3 regions of the Mesorhizobium sp. WSM4983 genome follow, and region 3 is predicted to be linked to each of the others. Evidence: predicted binding sites of a transcription regulator. Region 3 holds the regulator's gene; each other region holds the start of a gene.
What was found. Region 3 encodes LexA, which represses DNA repair genes until DNA is damaged. Its sites were predicted from a motif close to TGTTCNNNNTGTGTTCNG; they were not measured.
Positions count from the first base shown of each region.

Region 1: a site for LexA is predicted at 4,344-4,361, ahead of P9254_RS04580 (ATP-dependent helicase). Genes of this name have one in related genera too.
Region 2: a site for LexA is predicted at 4,392-4,409, ahead of recA (recombinase RecA). Genes of this name have one in related genera too.

Region 1 covers NZ_JARTVM010000001.1:904,938-912,230, forward strand. The annotation lists partial or broken gene P9254_RS04565 (EamA family transporter) at 1-506, shown strand, start outside; gene P9254_RS04570 (dienelactone hydrolase family protein) at 662-1,564, opposite strand; gene P9254_RS04575 (glucose/quinate/shikimate family membrane-bound PQQ-dependent dehydrogenase) at 1,907-4,219, opposite strand; gene P9254_RS04580 (ATP-dependent helicase) at 4,402-7,101, shown strand; gene P9254_RS04585 (ABC transporter permease) at 7,144-7,293, opposite strand, start outside.
Region 2 covers NZ_JARTVM010000001.1:376,968-384,260, forward strand. The annotation lists partial or broken gene P9254_RS02005 (demethoxyubiquinone hydroxylase family protein) at 1-284, shown strand, start outside; gene alaS (alanine--tRNA ligase) at 295-2,964, opposite strand; gene recA (recombinase RecA) at 3,234-4,334, opposite strand; gene P9254_RS02020 (carbohydrate kinase family protein) at 4,615-5,553, shown strand; gene P9254_RS02025 (pseudouridine-5'-phosphate glycosidase) at 5,603-6,520, shown strand; gene P9254_RS02030 (TfoX/Sxy family protein) at 6,524-6,847, opposite strand; gene P9254_RS02035 (GFA family protein) at 6,937-7,293, shown strand, end outside.
Region 3 covers NZ_JARTVM010000001.1:188,094-195,386, forward strand. The annotation lists gene trpD (anthranilate phosphoribosyltransferase) at 1-446, shown strand, start outside; gene trpC (indole-3-glycerol phosphate synthase TrpC) at 451-1,263, shown strand; gene moaC (cyclic pyranopterin monophosphate synthase MoaC) at 1,266-1,745, shown strand; gene P9254_RS01040 (molybdopterin molybdotransferase MoeA) at 1,747-2,952, shown strand; gene lexA (transcriptional repressor LexA) at 3,069-3,803, shown strand; gene P9254_RS01050 (ComEC/Rec2 family competence protein) at 3,787-6,249, opposite strand; gene gltX (glutamate--tRNA ligase) at 6,352-7,293, shown strand, end outside.

The DNA of each region.
Region 1 (7,293 bases), 720 kb from region 3:
GCCTCAGAACCCCGCGCAATTTCGCGGCGCTCGCCATCGCTGTCGCCGGCACGTTGCTGCTCATCGATGTCAAGTGGTCGAGCGATCCCGTCGGCCTGTTCTGGGCTTTTCTCAACGGCGCGCTGTTCATCGGCTATATCGTTTTGGGCCACCGCATCGCCCGAACTGGCCTCGGCATCGCCGGCCTCGGCACCGCCATGGCGATCGCCTTGCTCGTCGTGCTGCCGGTCGGCTTCAGCGAGGCGCTGCCAGCCTTCTCGGCGCCGCAACTGCTGATCGCCGGTATCGGCGTCGGCCTCTGCTCCTCCGTCATCCCCTACATTTGCGATCAGCTCGCCATGGCGCGGCTGGCGCGCGCGAGCTTCGCGCTCATGCTATCGCTCTTGCCGCTCACCGCGACCCTGATCGGCGTGGTCGTGCTCAGGCAGGTTCCGAGCCTCACCGATTGCCTCGGCATCGCGCTGGTTGTGGCGGGCGTCGCCATGCACAAGCCAGCGCCGGAGTGATCCGCCGCCGTCGAGGTGTGTTGAGCTTCAGGTCAGGCCGAGCCGAGAATGGTGGATTCCGAGAACCGGAGCGGAGCGTACTTTGAAGTACGTGAGCACCGGAAGCGCAGGAAGCCGCCATTCGCAGGCCGGGCTCACCTGAATATCAACACACCTCAGGCCAGTTTCTCCTTAAGGAAGGCGACCGTCCTCCCCCAGGCCAGATCGGCCGCCTTCTTGTCGTAGCGCGCGGCCGAGGTGTCGTTGTTGAAGGCGTGGTTGGCGCCGTCATAGACATAAACGGTGTATTCGATATGCGCGGCGTCGAGCGCCTTCTTGTAGGCGTCGATGCCGGCATTGATGCGCTCGTCCAGCCCGGCATAATGCAGCAGCAGCGCCGCCTTGATCTTCGGCACATCCTCGGCCTTCGGCTGCATGCCGTAATAGGCGACGCCGGCGCTGAGGTCCGGCGCATTGACGGCGAGCGTGTTCACCGTGCCGCCGCCCCAGCAGAAGCCGACCGCCCCGACCTTGCCGTTGCTGTCTTGGTAAGCCTTGAGATAGGCGACCGTGGCTACGCCGTCGGCCGCGACTTGGGCAGCATCGAGCTTGCTGAACATGTCGCGCGCCTTGTCCTCGTCGGCTGGCGTGCCGCCGAGCGGCGACAGGAAGTCCGGCGCCAGCGCGACGAAGCCTTCCAGCGCCACGCGCCGGGCGACGTCGCGGATATGCCCATTGAGCCCCCGGTTCTCATGGACGACGATCACCGTGCCGAGTTTGCCGGAGTGATTCGCCGGCTTGACCAGATAGCCCTTCATCTCGCCGCGGCTGCCGGGATAGGTGATGTCCTCGCCCTTCACCCTCGGATCGTTCTCGGCGACGATCGCCGCCTTGGCCGAATTCGCAGCCAGCATCGGCGCGATCGCGGCGGCCGCGGCGCCCGATCCAGCGAGCCGAGTCAATTGCTCCATGAAGCGCCGCCGGTCGAGCGTCAGATGCGTATATTCGTCATAGGCATCGATCATCGCCTGAGTGACGATGGGCTGTGTGACGACAGGCTTGGCGACAGGTTCGGTCATGGCTCTCCTCGACGACTGTTTGACGCGCAAGATAGGGTTAGAACGCGCACGGTCCAGTCATCCGCCGGCGACAACGGCACTCGATCCGAACTTCGACCATGACGATTGCCGGTGGCTTCTGCATCCATCACATTTTGGTCATTCCGAAAAAGTTGATGGTGCTGTCACGGTGGGACGGGAAACTGCGGAGCGGCCCCGCCCGGTCCGAAAGGCAAAAAGGGGAATGCCGGGAACGTGATGGCCGCCGGCGTAGCGGCTGGCTGAGGCGGCGCTTGCTGTCGTCGCTGCAGGCGCTTGGCCACGTGCTCGGCGAAAAAGGCCGGCGCGATTGGATGTCCTCGTCTACTTGGGCAGCGTGTAAGCCATCACATAATCGCCCGGCTTGGTACCGACCGAGCCGTGGCCGCCGGCGACGATGACCACGAACTGGCGGCCGTCGGCGACGGTGTAGGTCATCGGTGTCGACTGGCCGCCGGCCGGCAGCCTCGCGCGCCAGAGCTGCTTGCCCGTCGTAAGGTCATATGCACGCAGATAGTCGTCGACGGCGGCCCCGAGGAAGGCGACGCCGCCGGCCGTGATCATCGGCCCGCCGATGCCTGGAACGCCGACCTTGAGCGGCAGGGGCAGCGGCGTCATGTCGTAGACGGTGCCGTTGCGATGCTTGTAGGCGATCTGGCCGGTTCTCAGGTCGACGCCGGCGACATAGCCCCAGGGCGGCGCCTGGCAGGGAATGCCGAGTGGCGACAGGAATGGCCCCATCACCACCGCGTAAGGCGCGCCCTCATTGCGGTTGAGCCCCTGCTCGCTGCCCTTGGTGTCGCCGGGCGGCGGCACGTCCGCGCGCGGAATGAGTTTCGACGTGAAAGCGAGATAAGTCGGCATGCCGAACATCACCTGTCGCACCGGGTCGACCGCGACGCCGCCCCAGTTGAACACACCGAAATTGCCGGGATAGACCAGCGTGCCCTGCAGCGAGGGCGGCGTGTAGCGTCCCTCGTAACGCAGTCTCTTCAGTTCGATCCGACACGCCAGCTGATCGAACATGGTGATTCCCCACATGTCGGCGCCGGTCAGCGGCTTCGGGTTGAACGACAGGTCGGAGGACGGCTGCGTCGGCGAGGTATGGTCGCCTTCGATCGCTCCGCCCGGTGCCGGCACTTCCTTCACCGGAATGATCGGTTCGCCAGTGCGCCGATCGAGCACATAAAGATCGCCCTGCTTGGTCGGCCCTACCAGTGCCGGCACCACGCCGCTCCCCGTCGTGATGTCGACCAGCGTCGGCTGCGCCGGCACGTCCATGTCCCACAGGTCGTGATGCACCGTCTGGCGCACCCAGCGCAACTGTCCGGTGTTGAGGTCGAGCGCAGTGATCGAGGAGGAGAATTTTTCGACATCGGCGCTGCGGCCCATGCCGAGCTGGTCGGGCGTCTGGTTGCCGAGCGGCAGGTAGAGCAGGCCAAGCTTCTCGTCGGCGCTCGCCGTTGACCACATGTTGGGCGAGTTGTTGGTGTAGTTCTGCCCCGCCGGCAGCGGCGTCGTCTGATCCGGTTTGCCGGAATCCCAATTCCACAACAGCGCGCCGGTGCCCGCGTCATAGGCGCGGATGACGCCCGACGGCTCCTCGGTCGAATAATTGTCGTTGACCGCGCCCCCAACGATGATCTTGCCGGCGAGGATGAGCGGCGCCGAGGTCGAATAGTAATAGCCCGACTTCGGAAAGGGCATGTTGGCCATCAGGTTCAGCGTGCCGCCTTCGGCGAAGGACGGACAAACTTGCCCGTTCGCGGCATCGAGAGCGATCAGCCGGGCGTCCGAAGTCGGCAGGTAGATGCGTGCCGCGCAGGGCTGGCCCGCCGCGATCTTCGCATCGGCGTAATAGGAAACTCCGCGGCAGGTCTGGTGCTGGCGGTTGGGATCGAGCTTGATCTTCGGGTCGTAGCGCCATTTCTCCTTGCCGGTCGCGGCATCGATGGCGATGGCGAAATTGTGGGGCGTGCAGATGTAGAGCGCATCACCGACCTTGAGTGGCGTTACCTGATAGGTCGTCTCGCCGATGTCGTCCGGACCCTTCATGTCGCCGGTGCGGTAGGTCCAGGCCGGCTGCAGCTTGGCGACATTATCCGGCGTGATCTGAGCGAGCGGCGAGTAACGCTGGCCGAACGGCGTGCGGCCGTAGAAATGCCATTCGCCCGCCGGCATGTCGCCGCCGAGATTGGCCGTCGGCGTCACCTTATCGGTGGTGAGCGTGCCGCCGATGTCCTTCGGATCGGCGGTCATCGAATAGCCAGCCACTGCAAGCGATGCGAGCACCGCCAGGATGAGCGGAGCGCGTCCGTCCGGACCGGTGAATCCCCGCCTGGCCCATGGCGTCAGCAGCCAGAGCGCGATGAGAACGATGATGCCGCCGCGCGGGCCGAGCTGCCACCAATCAAAGCCGGTTTCCCACACCGCCCAGCACAGCGAGGCGAGCACGATCGCGGCATAGAGCCAGAGCCCTGTCGATCTGCGGCGGAAAACGAGCCAGGCGGTGATCAGGAAGGCCAGTCCGGTAATCAGGTAGTACCAGCTGCCACCCAACGTCACCAGCCAGATGCCGCCGCCGCCGAGGACCAGGCCGATAAGCAAAAGGACGAGGGAGGTGATGGTGACAGCCAAGACGATACTCCTTCGACTGTTGCGCGCTTGCGGCGCCTCTGAGGCAACGGCTTGCCGTCCCTGCCCTGTTGGCAGCTTTCTCTCGCAAGTTGCGCCTGTCAAGGCGGCCCCGAACAGGAACAACTAGAACAAAACGGAGACACTTCTGGCCTTTCGCTGCCGAATCACTACATTCGGGGGCGATGTCCGGCTTTTCGGAAGACATGCCCTTTTTTGACGAACCGAATGCGCGGCCCGCCGCCCCATCCGGCCTTGCCGCGCGCGCCATGGCCGCACGCAACGCGCAGAACCGTGCGCCCGATTATCTGAACGGCCTCAATCCCGAACAGCGGCTCGCTGTTGAAACGACCGAAGGCCCGGTTCTGGTGCTGGCCGGCGCCGGCACCGGCAAGACGCGGGTGCTCACCACGCGAATCGCCCACATCCTTGCCACCGGCAGGGCCTTCCCCTCGCAGATTCTCGCCGTCACCTTCACCAACAAGGCCGCGCGCGAGATGAAGCAGCGCATCGGCTTGCTGATCGGCGAGCAGAATGTCGAGGGCATGCCCTGGCTCGGCACCTTCCACTCGATCGGCGTCAAGCTGCTGCGCCGGCATGCCGAGCTTGCCGGATTGAAATCCGATTTCACCATCCTCGATACCGATGACGTGGTGCGGCTGATCAAGCAGCTGGTCCAGGCCGAAAATCTGGACGACAAGCGCTGGCCGGCCAAGACCTTCGCGCAGATGATCGACAACTGGAAGAACAAGGGCCTTGGCCCCGACGAGATTCCGGAAGGCGACGCGCGCAGCTTCGGCAACGGCAAGGGGCGCCAGCTCTACAAGGCCTATCAGGAGCGGCTGCAGACGCTGAATTCCTGCGACTTCGGCGATCTCCTCTATCACCCGATCCGCATCTTCCGCGCCTATCCGGACGTGCTGAGGGACTATCACCGCAAGTTCAAATACATCCTGGTCGACGAGTACCAGGACACCAACACCGCGCAATACATGTGGCTGCGCCTGTTGGCGCAGAGGCCGCAATCCTCCCCCCTTGAGGGGGAGGTGTCCGCGAAGCGGACGGAGGGGGTCGCCGCGGAAGGCGCCGCCCAGTCATCAGGCGCCGGAGCGTCGAGCACTGCCGCGAGGACCCCTCCCGACCGGGCTTCACCCGGCCACCCTCCCCTCAAGGGGGAGGGAAACCGGCGTCAATCCACTGTCAACATTTGCTGCGTCGGCGACGACGACCAGTCTATCTATGGCTGGCGCGGCGCCGAGGTCGACAATATCCTGCGCTTCGACAAGGATTTTCCCGGCGCCACCATCATCAGGCTGGAGCGCAACTACCGCTCCACCGCGCATATACTGGGTGCGGCTTCGCATCTCATCGCCCACAATGAGGGCCGCTTCGGCAAGACGCTGTTCACCGACCGCAACGACCCCGAGGACGACAAGGTGCATGTCCATGCCGCCTGGGATTCGGAGGAAGAGGCGCGCGCCATCGGCGAGGCGATCGAGGCCTACCAGCGGCAAAAGCACAACCTCAACGATATGGCGATCCTGGTGCGCGCGTCCTTCCAGATGCGCGCCTTCGAAGACCGCTTCATCACGCTCGGCTTGAGCTACCGAGTCATCGGCGGCCCGCGCTTCTACGAACGGTTGGAAATCCGCGACGCGCTGGCCTTCTTCCGCGTCGTCGCCAACAGCGGCGACGACCTTGCCTTCGAGCGCATTGTCAACGTGCCGAAGCGCGGGCTCGGCGAAGCCACCATCCGCCAGATCCACGACACCGCGCGCGCCATGCAAATCCCGATGCTTGAGGCCGCGGCGACACTCGCCGAAAGCGACGAGTTGAAGCCGAAGCCGCGCGCCGCGCTGCGCGAGGTCGCGGCCAATTTCGAGCGCTGGCAGAAGGCGCTGGAGACCACGCCGCACACCGAGCTCGCCGAGACCATCCTCGAGGAGAGCGGCTACACCGACATGTGGAAGAACGACCGTTCGGCCGAAGCGCCCGGGCGGCTGGAGAACCTTAAGGAACTGATCCGCTCCATGGAGGAGTATGAATCCCTGCGTTCGTTCCTCGAGCATGTCGCGCTGGTCATGGAGGCAGAGCAGGGCGAATCGCTCGATGCGGTCTCCATCATGACGCTGCATTCGGCGAAAGGGCTTGAATTCGAGACCGTATTCTTGCCCGGCTGGGAGGAAGGTCTGTTCCCGCATCAGCGCGCGCTGGACGAAGGCGGCCGCTCCGGCCTCGAGGAAGAACGCCGCCTCGCCTATGTCGGCCTGACGCGCGCGAAAAAGAACCTGCACGTCTGGTTCGTCTCAAACCGCCAGATCCACGGCCTGTGGCAATCGACCATTCCGTCGCGTTTCGTCAATGAATTGCCGGAAGCCCATGTCGATGTCGCCGATGGCGGCAATTCCTATGGCGGCTATGGCAATCCCTATGGCGGCGGCTCCTTCGCCTCAGGCCGCGGCGGCGGCGGCCGGCAGAATCCCTACGGCGCCTCGCGCTTCGACAATATCGGCGCGGAAAAATCCGGCAGCTTCTCCAACACCTATGCGACACCCGGCTGGCAGCGCGCGCAGGCGAACCGCACCGAAGCGACCGACCGCAACTGGGGCACACGCTCCGGCCACCAGGTCGAACGCATCGGCTATGGCGAGACCGACAGCGGCTATGGCGCCGGCCGCACCTCGGTGAAAGGCCGCACCATCGAAGGCGAGCTGGTCGCCAAATCGGTCGCCGACACACCTTCGCCATTCAAGCTCGGCGACCGCGTCTTCCACCAGAAATTCGGCAACGGCAATATCGCCGCCATCGACGGCAACAAGCTGACCATCGACTTTGACAAGGCCGGCCAGAAACGTGTGCTGGACGGGTTTGTCACCAGCGTTTGAGCGGCGGCCGCCAACGGATTACCGTCCGAAAACCGCAGCCTCTCAGCGATACCGCGCCTGGTTCCATTTGTGGCCGAGCAGGGACAGGATGATGATCAGCCCGTTGAAGAACTGCACGTAGAAGCCGCTGAGGCCCGCGGCGACGACGCCGGTCTGGATGAACGACACGGTGACCGCGCCGATCGCGCCGCC
Region 2 (7,293 bases), 190 kb from region 3:
TGGGCATGCACCGCCGCTGTCGAAGCGACCGTGCACCGCCATCTTGACGACCAGCTCTACTATCTAGCCGGGCGCGATCCCGGACTGCACGCCATCATCCTGTCGATCCGCGAGGAAGAGCTGGCCCTCTGCGTCACGCCGAGGAGCATCTGCTGGCACCAGGCCCGCTGCTTCTCCTCCTGCGCGCGGCGATCGCCGTCGCCACGGATTGCCTCATCTGGCTGTCCACCTGGGGCGACTCTGTCAGAATGGCGCGCGCCCTGAAAGCGGCAAAGCCTTCCTGACACAGGAACACTAAGCGGCTTCGAGCGCCGCCTTTACCGCCGCGATGGCGTCGTCCGCCTTGGAGGCGTCGGGGCCGCCGGCTTGCGCCATATCGGGACGCCCGCCGCCGCCCTGCCCGCCAAGCGCGGCGGACGCAACACGGACGAGATCGACAGCGCTGAAGCGGCCGGTCAAGTCGTCGGTGACGCCGACCACCACGCTCGCCTTGTTGTCCTCGCCGGCGCCGATAAAGACGACCACGCCGGAGCCCAGCGTCTTCTTGCCGGCATCCGCAAGCGGCTTCAGGTCCTTCGGCGCGACACCGCTGACCGCTTTGCCGAGGAAGCCGACACCCGCAACCGTCTCGTTGGTGGCCGGAGCATCGGCAACGGCCGCGCCGCCGCCAAGGGCCAGTTTCTTGCGCGCCTCGGCGAGCTCTTTCTCGAGTTTCTTGCGCTCCTCGAGCAAAGTCTCGACACGCGCAGGAACGTCGGCCGGCGAGATCCTCAAGGTCGCCGCGGCTGCCTTCAGGCGCTTGTCCTGCTCGTCGAGATGCTTGCGCGCCGCCTCGCCGGTCAGCGCCTCGATGCGGCGCACGCCGGCGGCGACCGCGCTGTCCGACAGGATGCGCACAAGGCCGATATCGCCGGTCGACCTGACATGCGTGCCGCCGCAGAGCTCGACCGAATAGGGACGGTTGGCCTTGGCGCCGTGCAGGCCGGTGCCCATCGAAACGACGCGCACCTCGTCGCCGTATTTCTCGCCGAACAGCGCCATCGCGCCCTCGGCAATAGCATCGTCCACCGACATCAGCCGCGTCGTCACCGGACTGTTCTGCACGACGATCTCGTTGGCCATGCGCTCGACATCCTCGAGCTCCTCGGCCGAGATCGGCTTGTTGTGCGAAATGTCGAAGCGGAGGCGATCAGGCGCGACCAGCGAACCCTTCTGAGCGACATGGGTGCCCAGCACCTCACGCAGCGCCTCGTGGATGAGATGCGTCGCGGAGTGATTGGCGCGCAGCTTCGAACGGCGCGCGTGATCGACCTTTAGCTCCACGGCAGCGCCGGTCTTGATCGTACCGCGCGTCACCTTGCCCAAATGCACGAAAAGCCCGTCGGCCTTCTTTTGCGTGTCGGTGACCTCGATCGAGAAGCCGTCGCCGGAAATCATGCCGGTATCGCCCATCTGGCCACCGGATTCGCCATAGAATGGCGTCTGGTTGACGACGACGGCAACCGCGTCGCCCTGCCCGGCGCTGTCGACGATCTTGCCATCCTTGACCAGGGCCTGGATCAGGCCTTCCGCCTCTTCCGTCTCGTAACCGAGGAAATCGGTGGCGCCGGTCTGCTCGCGCACCGGGAACCAGACCGTCTCGGTCGCCGCTTCGCCCGACCCCGCCCAGTGCGCGCGCGCTTCCGCCTTCTGCCGCTCCATCGCAGCGGTGAAGCCGGCAAGATCGACCGAGATGTCGCGTTGGCGCAGCGCATCCTGCGTCAGGTCGAGCGGGAAGCCATAGGTGTCGTAGAGCTTGAAGGCCGTCTCGCCATCCAGCATGGCGCCGGCGTGCAGCTGTTCCGTCGCCTCCGAAAGCAGGCCGAGACCGCGGACCAGCGTCTTGCGGAAGCGCGTCTCCTCGAGCTTCAGCGTCTCGGTGATCAGCGCTTCGCCACGCACCAGTTCCGGATAGGCCTGGCCCATCTCGCGTACCAGCGCCGGCACCAGCTTCCACATCAGCGGCTCCTTGGCGCCGAGCAGTTGCGCATGGCGCATGGCACGACGCATGATGCGACGCAGCACATAGCCGCGGCCTTCATTGGAGGGCAGCACGCCGTCGGCCACCAGGAAGGATGACGAGCGCAAATGATCCGCGATCACGCGGAAGGATGCTGCGTTCTCCTGGTTGTGACCGTGCCCGAGCGCTGAGCATGCCGCATCGATCAAATGCCGGAACAGGTCGGTCTCAAAGACGCTCTCCACTCCCTGAAGGATCGAAGCCATGCGCTCCAGGCCCATGCCGGTGTCGATCGACGGGCGCGGCAGGTCGATGCGCTCGTCTTTCGTCACCTGCTCATATTGCATGAACACCAGGTTCCAGAATTCGAGGAACCGGTCGCCGTCCTCCTCCGGGCTGCCGGGCGGACCGCCCCAGATATGCTCGCCGCGATCGATGAATATCTCCGAGCACGGACCGCAGGGACCGGTGTCGCCCATCGCCCAGAAATTGTCAGAGGTCGGAATGCGGATGATGTGATCGTCTGAGAAGCCGGCGATCTTCTTCCAGTAGCCGGCCGCCTCGTCATCGGTGTGATAGACGGTGACCAGAAGCTTGTCCTTCGGCAGGCCGAATTCCTTGGTGATCAGGTTCCAGGCAAGCTCGATCGCGCGCTCCTTGAAATAATCGCCGAACGAGAAATTGCCGAGCATCTCGAAAAAGGTGAGATGGCGCGCGGTGTAGCCGACATTGTCGAGATCGTTGTGCTTGCCGCCGGCGCGCACGCTCTTCTGCGCGGTCGCGGCGCGCGAATAGGACCGCTTCTCCAGGCCGGTGAACACGTTCTTGAATTGCACCATGCCGGCGTTGGTGAACATCAGCGTCGGATCGTTGCGCGGCACCAGCGGGCTGGAGGCGACGATCTCATGGCCCTCCTTGCGGAAGTAGTCGAGGAATGTCGACCGGATCTCGTTCACGCCACTCATGGATACTGCCTTTTCGCGAAAACCGCCGGCCAGGCCGGCGGCAAATGGGCTTTCGTGTGTCAGAAGATAGATTGGCCTTTTAGCCGTAGCTCTTGACCCTGTCCAGAAACACGGAACCAACGCCAATCCTCCGGCCGGGCGGCCTGTGCCCTCGCCCCCCAAACGCAAACCGCCGGCACGAAGGCCGGCGGTTCGAACGCAGTACTAGGGAACTCGATTACATCAGCTTTAGATAATGGATCCGGATTATGGCCGAACTCCGGCAGTGCCTACATCGCGCCAGCCTCGTCCTCGAAGCTGTCGTCACCACCGCCTTCGGAGCCGCCGTTCTCGAGGAATTTTTCGGCGATCAGCCCGGCATTCTGCCTCAGCGCCAGCTCGATCTCGCGCGCCGTGTCCGGATTGTCGCGCAGGAAAAGCTTGGCGTTCTCACGGCCCTGACCGAGACGCTGCGAATTGTAGGAGAACCAGGCGCCCGACTTCTCGACCACGCCGGCCTTGACCCCGAGATCGACGAGCTCGCCGGTCTTCGACACGCCCTCGCCATACATGATGTCGAACTCGACCACCTTGAAGGGCGGAGCCAGCTTGTTCTTCACCACCTTGACGCGGGTCTGGTTGCCGACCACTTCGTCGCGATCCTTGACCGAGCCGATGCGGCGGATGTCGAGGCGCACCGAGGCGTAGAATTTCAGCGCGTTGCCGCCGGTCGTGGTTTCCGGCGAGCCGAACATGACGCCGATCTTCATACGGATCTGGTTGATGAAGATGACCATGGTGTTGGAGCGCGAGATTGACGCGGTCAGCTTGCGCAGCGCCTGGCTCATCAAGCGGGCCTGCAGGCCGGGCAGCGCGTCGCCCATCTCGCCCTCGATTTCGGCGCGCGGCGTCAGCGCCGCCACCGAATCGACCACCAGAACGTCGATTGCGCCGGAGCGCACCAGCGTGTCGCAGATCTCCAGCGCCTGCTCACCCGTGTCGGGCTGCGAGATCAGGAGGTTTTCGAGGTCCACGCCGAGCTTGCGGGCATAGACCGGATCGAGCGCGTGCTCGGCATCGACGAAGGCGCAGATACCGCCCTTCTTCTGGGCTTCCGCAACCGTGTGCAGCGCCAGCGTCGTCTTGCCCGAGCTTTCCGGCCCGTAGATTTCGATGATGCGGCCGCGCGGCAGCCCGCCAACGCCGAGCGCGATGTCCAGCCCCAGCGATCCCGTCGGCACGGTTTCGATCTCGACCACCTGCTCATTGGCGCCGAGCCGCATGATCGAGCCCTTGCCGAAAGCGCGCTCGATTTGCGACAGCGCCGCATCCAGAGCCTTTGATTTGTCCACTGCCTTATCCTCTACAAGCCGCAAACTATTCTGAGCCATGATACATCACCCCTTGGTCGTCAATGAAGGCCGGACAATCCGTGATCCCTGCCAGTTTGTACCTTTTTTGTTCTCATCTGGCAAGAGGCAGCAAATGACTGGAAAACAAACAATATCTGGATTTGTTCTATTTTTGTCTCACTAGAGATGGCGTGAACCAGTGCTGCTGATCCAAGCGAGATCTCGTTATCTGGGCGGCCCGAATCGCGACCCGATTGCGGGGCGATGCGCGGAAACCTAGTGTGCGCACGCAAACAATCAACGAGGTCACCTCCGCGGCATGCCGACATCCCCAAACATCCTGGCGCTGGGCGGCGCCCATATCGACCGGCGCGGCCAGGTCTCGGGCCCTTACGTGCCCGCCGCATCCAATCCCGGCATCATGCGCGAGGATGTCGGCGGCGGCGTCTTCAACGCGCTGCGCAGCATTGTGAAGCGCGGCGTCTCGGCCTCGCTGCTTTCGGTGCGCGGCGGCGATGCGGCGGGTGAGACCGTCGCATCGGCGATCGACGAGGCCGGCATCGCCGACCTTTCGGCGGTGTTCCTCGACCGCACGACGCCGAGCTACACTGCGCTGATCGACAGCGAGGGGGAGTTGATCGTCGGCTTTGCCGATATGGGCCTTTACGACCTCGCCTTCCCCAAGCAGATCCGCCGCGCCAAGGCGCGCGAGGCGATCGCCGAGGCAGACGCGATCCTCTGCGACGCGAACCTGCCAACGGCGGCCCTCGAGCGTCTGGTTGCGCAAGCCGGCGACAGGCCGATTTTCGCCATCGCCATCTCGCCGGCCAAGGTGGTGCGGCTGGCGCCGCTGCTCGGCAATCTTTCGCTGCTGTTCATGAACCGCCGAGAGGCGGCGGCGCTGGCTGGTGCGGATATTTCCGGCCGCGATCTTGTCGGGGAACTCAGGCGGCTGAGCTTGACGGCAGGCGTGATCACGGCCGGCAGTGCTCCGGTGCTCGGCTTCGACCAATCGGGCGTCTTCGCCATCGACCCGCCCTCCCCGCGACGAGTTGCCGACGTAACCGGCGCCGGCGACGCCCTGACCGGAGCAACGGTTGCCGCGCTGCTGCGCGGGCTGCCTTTGCGGAGGGCACTGCGCGAAGGTGTTGCCGCGGCGATGCTCGCCATCGAGAGCGCTGAGGCGGTACCGTCTTTCACCGCCGGCAGTTTTGGCCAGGCGCTTGCCCTTGTGCCCGAGGCACGGGTGGTGGCATAGGGCCACAAACTATCTTGCCGGAGTGTTTTCTCCGGAGTGGAGAACGGACATGACGCCCGAAACCGCCCGCCCCTTCATCGACATTCATCCGCCAGTGGCGGAGGCGCTTGCCGCCGGGCGGCCTGTGGTGGCGCTGGAAAGCACCATCATTACCCACGGTATGCCATACCCCGACAATGGCGCGATGGCCGCCAAGGTCGAGCAGATCATCGCCGAGAGCGGCGCCGTGCCGGCGACGATCGCCGTGGTCGATGGACGCATCAAGATTGGCCTTTCCGATGGCGAGCGCGAATCGCTTGCCATGACCGGCGACGCCATGAAGCTGTCGCGTGCCGATATCGGCTTTGCCGTCGCCCAAAAGCGCACCGGCGGCACCACCGTGGCCGCCACCATGATCGCCGCGCACATGGCCGGCATAAAGGTCTTCGCCACCGGCGGCATCGGCGGCGTCCACAAGGGCGCCGAAAAGAGTTTTGACATCTCGGCCGACCTCGACGAGCTGGCGCGCACGCCGGTCGTCGTCGTCTCGGCCGGCGCCAAGGCGATCCTCGACATCGAAAAGACGCTGGAAGTGCTGGAGACGCGCGGCGTGCCAGTCATCGGCCATGGCTGCGAGACCATGCCGGCCTTCTGGTCCAGGCAATCGCCCTTCCGCGCGCCGCTGACGTTGCATGCGCCTGAAGATATCGCGCATTTCTATCATATCCGGCAGGCGCTCGGCCTCGGCGGCGGCATACTGGTCGCCAATCCGGTGCCGCAGAACGACGAGATCCCGGCAGCCGAGATGGACGGCTACATCCAGGCCGCGCAAAAGGCGGCCGAAGCGCAGAACATCACCGGCAAAGCCGTGACGCCGTTCCTCCTGTCGTGGATTTTGGAGCTCACCGGCGGCCGCAGCCTCAAGACCAACATCGCGCTGGTCGAAAACAATGCGCGGCTGGCGGCGGAGATCGCGAAGGCGCTGTAAGCCTTATCTGCCCGCGCGCCGCCCCGCTTCATAAGCGCGCCGCGCCCAGACCGCCATTTCGTCGGGATCGTCGAAGGCGCTGTCGGGAACGCTCCAATAGGGCATCGCCACCTCCTTGCCGTGCCGCGAGCCGGTATAGGTCCATTGGCTACAGCCGGCGGCCTCGAATTCGGGGATCGTCTCCTCGTCGGCCTTCAGCATCAGTTCGCCGCGCACGACCACCGCGACGATGACGCCGTCGCAATAGATTCCCTTGCCGCCGAACAGTTTTCGGATGCTGATCGGCCCCAGGCTCTCGAACAATTCTTCGAGGCGGTCATTGTCCATGCCGCAATCATCTCATCCGGCATGGGCCTTGTCATCGCAGCAACCAACAGCATGCTGACAGGTTGAGACATGAAATGGAGTTTCGCGCCATGCCTGTCCTGCTCAAAGGCTCCTGCCGCTGCGGCGCCGTCCGCTTCGAGGTGGAAAGTCACACGCCCGTGCCGTTCATGCTCTGCTACTGCTCGATCTGCCGCAAGCAGCAGGGCGGCGGCGGTTTTGCCATCAATCTCGGCGCCGACAACGAAACGCTCAAGGTCACCGGCAAGCCCAATCTCGGCGTCTACCGCGCTGAGATCGAGGACGACGAGCATCCGCACTGCGAGGTCTCGACCGGCGAGCGCAATTTCTGCAAGACATGCGGCGCCGCGCTCTGGCTCTACGACCCGACTTGGCCGGACCTCGTCCATCCCTTCGCCTCGGCGATCGACAGCGACCTGCCGAAGCCG
Region 3 (7,293 bases):
GCCGGCAGATGGTTGGCGTCTTCCTGCCCGAATGGATCATGCCGGTGGCTGAGACGCTGAAGGCGCTGGGTACCGATCATGCCTGGATCGTGCACGGCGACGGTTATGACGAGATCACCACCACGGGCGAGACGCAGGTCGCAGAGCTCGCCGGCGGCGAGATCCGCACCTTTACCCTCACTCCGGAAGCGGTCGGACTGAAGCGGCATAACAAGGAAGATCTGCGCGGCGGCGAAGCGGCCTACAATGCCAGGGCATTGCGCGATATGCTGGGCGGCGCTGCCGGCGCTTATCGCGACACCGTGCTGATGAATGCCGGCGCCGGGCTGGTGGTGGCCGGCAAGGCGACGACGCTCGGCGATGGCATCGAGGCAGCAGCGCAGGCCATTGACAGCGGCCGGGCGCTGGCGGTGCTCGACAAGCTCATCGAGATTTCGAACGGTTAGAATTTTGTCCGATATCCTGCGCAAGATCGAAGCCTACAAGCGCGATGAGATCGCCGCCGCGAAGCTCAGCGCGCCGCTTGCCGAGGTCAAGGCGAAGGCCAAGGATGCGGAACCCCCGCGCAGCTTCCTTGCGGCGCTTGAGGCCAAGCGGAAGGCCGGCGGCTTCACGCTGATTGCGGAGATCAAGAAGGCCAGCCCTTCCAGGGGCTTGATCCGCGCCGACTTCGACCCGCCGGCGCTCGCCAGGGCCTATCAGCAAGGCGGTGCTGCCTGTCTTTCGGTGCTGACCGACGCACCGTCCTTCCAGGGCGCGCCCGGCTTTCTGACCGCAGCGCGCGCCGCCGTTGGCCTGCCCGCCCTGCGCAAGGATTTCCTCTTCGACCCGTATCAGGTTCATGAAGCCCGCGCCTGGGGCGCGGACGCGATCCTCATCATCATGGCGAGCGTCGACGACGCCTTGGCCAGTGAATTGGAAGTCACGGCCTTCGATCTCGGCATGGACGCGCTGGTCGAGGTGCATGACGAACAGGAGATGGAACGCGCGCTTCGCCTCTCGTCGCGGCTGATCGGCATCAACAACCGCGATTTGAGAACCTTCGAAACCAGCCTCGACGTTTCCGAGCGGCTTGCCGCCATGGTCCCGGACGACCGGCTGCTGGTCAGCGAGAGCGGCATCTTCACCCATCAGGACTGCCGGCGGCTGGAAAAGAGCAAGATCGGCACCTTCCTCGTTGGCGAAAGCCTGATGCGGCAGGCCGACGTGGCCGCCGCGACCGCCCTTCTGCTGACGGGCAAGGCGCCGGCCGAGGCCGTTTGAGGATGCCCGCGCTTACGCATCTCGGCGCCAAGGGCGAAGCCAACATGGTCGATGTCGGCGGCAAGGCCGAGACGACGCGCACGGCCATCGCCGAAGGGTATGTCACCATGCAGCCGGAAACGCTGGAGATGATCCTGGCCGGCGACGCCAAGAAAGGCGACGTGCTGGGCACGGCGCGCATCGCCGGCATCATGGCGGCCAAGAAGACGCATGAGCTCATCCCGCTTTGCCATCCCCTCCTTCTCACCAAGGTTGCCGTCGAGATCGAGCCCGACCACGCGCTCCCTGGCCTGAGGGTCAGCGCGCTTGCCAGGGTTACCGGCAAGACCGGGGTGGAAATGGAGGCGCTGACCGCGGCGTCGGTCGCCTGCCTCACCATCTACGACATGGCCAAGGCAGCGGACCGCGCCATGGCGATTTCCGGCATCAGGCTGGTCGAGAAGACCGGCGGCAAGTCGGGCGACTACAAGGCCGGTTCTTAGCATGGCTTTGCTTCCGGTCGCCGAGGCGCTCCAACGCCTGTTGGACGGCGCGACCGCGCTGCCAGGCGAAAGCGTGCCGCTGGCCGAAGCAGCCGGCCGGGTGCTGGCCGACCCGGTGGTGGCTCTGCGCACCCAGCCGCCCTTCAATGCGTCGGCGATGGACGGCTATGCCGTACGGGCCGCCGACGTAGCCTCGGCGCCGGCCCGGCTCTCCGTGATCGGCATGGCGCCCGCCGGGCGTGGCTTCACCGGCTCTGTCGGCAAGGGCGAGGCCGTGCGCATCTTCACCGGCGCGCCGCTCCCCGAAGGCGCCGATACCATCGTTATCCAGGAGAATGTCCGCGATCTCGGCGGCGGCGGCATCGAAGTGACCGAGCCGACCGCGGAGGGACGCAACGTCCGTCGCCGCGGCCTCGACTTCTGCGAGGGCGACCTGCTCCTCGAAAAAGGCCGCCAGCTCGATCCGGCGGCGCTTTCGCTGGCGGCATCGGCCAACCATCCGAGTCTCAACGTGGTGCGGCAGCCGCTGCTCGCCATCATCGCCACCGGCGATGAATTGCTGCCGCCGGGCAGCGCGCTCGGCCCCGACCAGATCATCTCGTCGAATGCCTGTGGCGTCACAGCTACGGCCCAGTCGGTCGGCGCGCGCTCGCTCGACCTCGGCATCGCCGCCGACCGCAAGGACGCGGTCGCGGCCCTGGTCAAGAAGGCGGTCAAGGCCGGCGCCGACGTCATCGTCACGCTTGGCGGCGCCTCCGTCGGCGACCACGACTTGATCCATGACGTGCTGACCGGCGAAGGCATGCAGCTCGACTTCTGGAAGATCGCCATGCGTCCCGGCAAGCCGTTGATGTTTGGCCGGCTCGGCGACATTCGCTGCATCGGCCTGCCCGGCAATCCGGTCGCAAGCCTGGTCTGCTCGCAGGTGTTCCTGAAGCCGCTTCTGGCGCGGCTGGGCGGCCGGTCCTGCCGGCAGGAAATCCGCACGGCCCGGCTAGGCGCCGCAATGCACGCCAACGATCTGAGGCAGGACTATGTGCGCGCCGTGGTCCGCGAAGATGCGGGGGGGTTGATCGCAACACCGTTCGGCATCCAGGATTCCTCGATGTTGAGGATGCTCGCCGATGCCAATGGCCTGATCGTGCGCCAACCCTTCGCACCGGCGGCTGAAGCCGGCGAGGAATGCACCGTTCTGATGTTACGCTGAACAAAACGTCAACACATTCACTAAACTTTAAACGGTTGCGGAACACAACTGGAACAGATAGTGTTTGTTCTGGGTTTGTTTTTCTGATTCTGGTTTCAGAACCCATGGGGGCCGCCATGCTGACGCGCAAACAACATGAACTGCTGATGTTCATCCATGAACGGCTCAAGGAAAGCGGCATTCCGCCGTCTTTCGATGAGATGAAGGAAGCGCTCGACCTTGCCTCGAAATCGGGCATCCACCGCCTGATCACGGCGCTGGAGGAGCGCGGTTTCATTCGCCGGCTTCCGAACCGGGCGCGTGCTCTTGAAGTGCTGCGCCTACCTGACTCGATCGCGCCCGGCCTCAATGCGGCGAAGAAATTCTCGCCGAGCGTCATCCAGGGCGGCCAAGGCAATCTCGGCCGCCAGATCAAACCCGCGGCGCCCGCCCGCACGCCGACGCCCAGCAATGACGACGACGCCGTTTCAGCCGTCTCCATCCCGGTGATGGGTCGCATTGCCGCCGGCGTGCCGATCGACGCCATCCAGCACCAGACGCATTCGATCACAGTGCCGCCGGACATGATCGCGGGCGGCGAGCACTACGCGCTCGAGGTCAAAGGCGATTCGATGATCGAGGCCGGCATCTTCGACGGCGACACGGTCATCATCCGCAACGCCAGCACTGCGAGCCCCGGGGAGATCGTCGTGGCGCTGGTCGATGACGAGGAGGCGACGCTGAAGCGCTTCCGCCGCAAGGGCGCCTCCATCGCGCTCGAGGCTGCCAATCCGGCCTATGAGACGCGCATCTTCGGTCCCGATCGCGTCAAGGTTCAGGGCAAGCTCGTCGGGCTCATCCGCCGCTACTGAGGGGCTGCGGCTTGGCTTTCGGCTTCTCGGGCTTCTTGTAAGGCGCCAACCCCCTCGCCTCACGCGAGTAGCGCCGCTGTTCGTGCCAAGGGCGGTACGGTTTTTCGACGGCGTATTGAATGGTTGCTCGCGCCGTCGCCGATTGCGGATCGAAGAAGACGGCGGCACTGCCGTCGCGCGCGAGCTGCCGCTTGGTGACAACGAGGACACGCGGATCGCGGCAGGGATTGTAGGCCGTGGCGTCGTTGATGACGATGAGGTCTGCGAAGTCGCAGGCAGGCCGGGCAGCTTCGCGTTTTTCGGCGAGCGCGACGATCGCGCCTGATGGATGCCGGCCAATGCAGAGATCGCCCGTGCAGTAAAAGGGCGATCCAGGCGGCAGGTCGACGGGATCGGCTATGTCCAGCGTGCCCTTGGCGAATGTCTCCGGCGGCACGATCGTTTCGGCCTTGAGCGCGCGTTTCCAGTTATCGGTGGTGAACTCGTTCGAGCGGGCACGATTGATGGCGAGTTCGCCGCCGCCGATCGGCATCGCCACCAGATGCGCGTCCTCCGAGATCAGCAGGTCGGGCGTGCGCACCTGCGGGATCATCATGACGGCCGCGGCAGCGAAAGGAATCGCGGCCAGCCTGAGCCACGTAGTCGCCATCGTGGCGATGACGAGCGCGATCGTCGCCAGCAGCACCGAATGGATCGAGATCAGGCCCACGGCATCGACCGGCGACCACTCCGAAATCCACGCCGAGATCGCGATCATCGCCGCCAGGCCCTTGCCCATCAAATAGAGGAAGGGCCCGTCGAAGCCGAACGGCATCATGACCGCGCTGGCGACGGCGAGAAACATCACGATCGTGACGATCGGCATGATCGCGAGATTGGCCAGCAGGCTAAGCGGCGAGACGCGCTGGAAATGCCAGATGGCAAACAGCGCCGTGGCACTTCCGGCAATGATCGACGTCATCGCGGCGCCACCTGCTCCGACTGCCAGTTTGTGCGACATGAACCGCAGGAACGAACGCTTTGCCGGCGGCGCTCTCACCTTGCCGGCGCGGTAGTCGGACCAGCCGGCATAGGCGCCGACAAGGGCGGCGGTTGCCGCGAACGACATCTGAAAGCTCGGGCCAACCACTTCATGCGGCGACACCAGGATGACGGCGATGGCCGAGATCGCCAAATTGCGCATCGTCAGCGCGGCGCGGTCGAAAAGCACGGCGATCAGCATCACGGCCAGCATGATGAAGCTTCGCTCGGCGGCGACCACCACGCCGGAGATGAGGAGGTAGGCGGCGATCGACATAAGCGCGATTGCCGCGGCATATTTCTTCACCGGCCGGCGTGACGAAAAATCCGGGAACAGCGCAAAGGCGCCGCGCAGCAGAAGCATGACCGTGCCGGCGACCAGCGCCATGTGCAGGCCCGAAATCGAGATGATGTGATAGATGCCGGTCCGCCGCATCGCCTCGTTGATGTCCTCCGGAATGCCGGCGCGCACGCCGACGATCAGTGCGGCGGCAATTTCGCCTTCGGGTCCGCCGACGGTGCTTCTGATGTGGTCGGCAATATTTTCGCGCGCGTTCTCGATGGCCGAGGCGATGCTCGTCTGGCCGATCGGGTCGGTTGGCGGAATGAGTTTCGGGTCGCCGAGGAAAAATCCGCTGCCGCCGATGCCGGAAAAATAGCTGTCGAAGGAAAAATCATAACTTTCCGGACGGACCGGCCCTGTCGGCGGCAGGAGCCGCGCGTAACCCGTCACCAGCGATCCGGCCTTCATGCCGGCCGGGATCCTGCGTGCCGAGACCCTGACGCGATCCGGTGCGTAGCGCAGCTTTGGATGCGCGGTCGAGACGAGATCGATGGTCAGCCTGACGCGGCCATTGGCCATTTCCTCGGCGATGACGACGCGGCCTGTCAGCCGCGTCTGGATTTCGGAGCCGAGCATCGGTGTAGCGGCGCGCCAGGTCTCGACCTTCGCGGCGACGAAGCCCAGCGCGCAAAACAGCGCCGCCATAAAGACCAGGTGTGTCTTCAGCCAGGGGCGCGAAACCGCCGCGCATAGAGCCATCAGCGCCACCGCCGCCAGCGGTCTGTAAAGATCCGGCTCGGCGCTCACGGAATAATAGAGTATCACGCCGGCGGCCAGGAACACCGGCACCAGCAGGAAGCCGATGCCGCGGTCGAGCTCGGTTGAGGCTGCCTCGGCCACACCCCGGCGAAACACGGAAAACGAGGCACGGCGGAACCGCCTGCGGATTAAGTCGATGGCCGCCGGCGGAGGAGCTTGTAGCGAAGCATCGCCGTCCGGCGGCAAAATCTCGGTGGCCGGACGCGGTACGGGAACCAAAACCGGTACTGCCTCGGCAGGTATGGTGTCGGCAAACAGCAGGCGCTCGCTCACGCCAGCCGCCGTCTCCTCGCCCTCCTCCGCACCCCGGCCACGTCCAGCCATCGGGTCTGCCCCTTGCGCCCCAGACCTCCTATGCTACATGAACGCCCACCGCGCGAAAGTCCGCGCAATCATGCCCGCTTCAGAGCTTCTTCCGAGAGTTCCATGTCCGACAAGGTCGTCACCCGCTTTGCCCCCTCGCCCACCGGCTATTTGCACATCGGCGGGGCGCGCACGGCGCTGTTCAACTGGCTCTACGCCAGGCACACCGGCGGCACGATGCTGCTGCGCATCGAGGACACCGACCGCGAGCGCTCCACCGAAGCGGCGACGGCCGCTATCCTGGACGGGCTGACCTGGCTCGGCCTCTCATGGGACGGCGAGGCCGTGTCGCAGTTCGAGCGAGCGCCGCGCCACCGTGAGGTGGCAGAGGAGCTCGTACGGCTGGGCAAGGCCTATTACAGCTATGAGACGCCTGCCGAGCTGGAGGCGATGCGCGAGGCGGCGCGGGCCAAGGGGCTGCCGCCGCGCTACAATGGCCAGTGGCGCGACCGCGACCCCTCCGAGGCGCCTCCCGGCGTCAAGGGCGCCATCCGCATCAAGGCGCCGACCGAAGGAGAGACCGTCGTGCACGACCGCGTGCAGGGCGAGGTGCGATTCCCGAACAAGGACCTCGACGACTTCATCATCCTGCGCTCGGACGGCAACCCGACCTACATGCATGCCGTCGTCGTCGACGATCACGATATGGGCGTCACCCACATCATCCGCGGCGACGATCACCTGACCAACGCCGCGCGCCAGACCGTAATCTACAACGCCATGGGCTGGACCGTGCCGTCGATGTCGCACATCCCGCTGATCCATGGTGCCGACGGCGCCAAGCTGTCGAAGCGCCACGGCGCGCTCGGCGTCGAGGCTTATCGCGCCATGGGCTATCTGCCGGAGGCCGTGCTCAACTATCTGGCCAGGCTCGGCTGGAGCCACGGCGACGACGAGGTGATGTCGATCAAGGATATGATCTCCTGGTTCGACATCGCCGACGTCAACAAGGGCGCCGCCCGGTTCGACTTCGCCAAGCTCGAGGCGCTGAACGGCGTCCATATG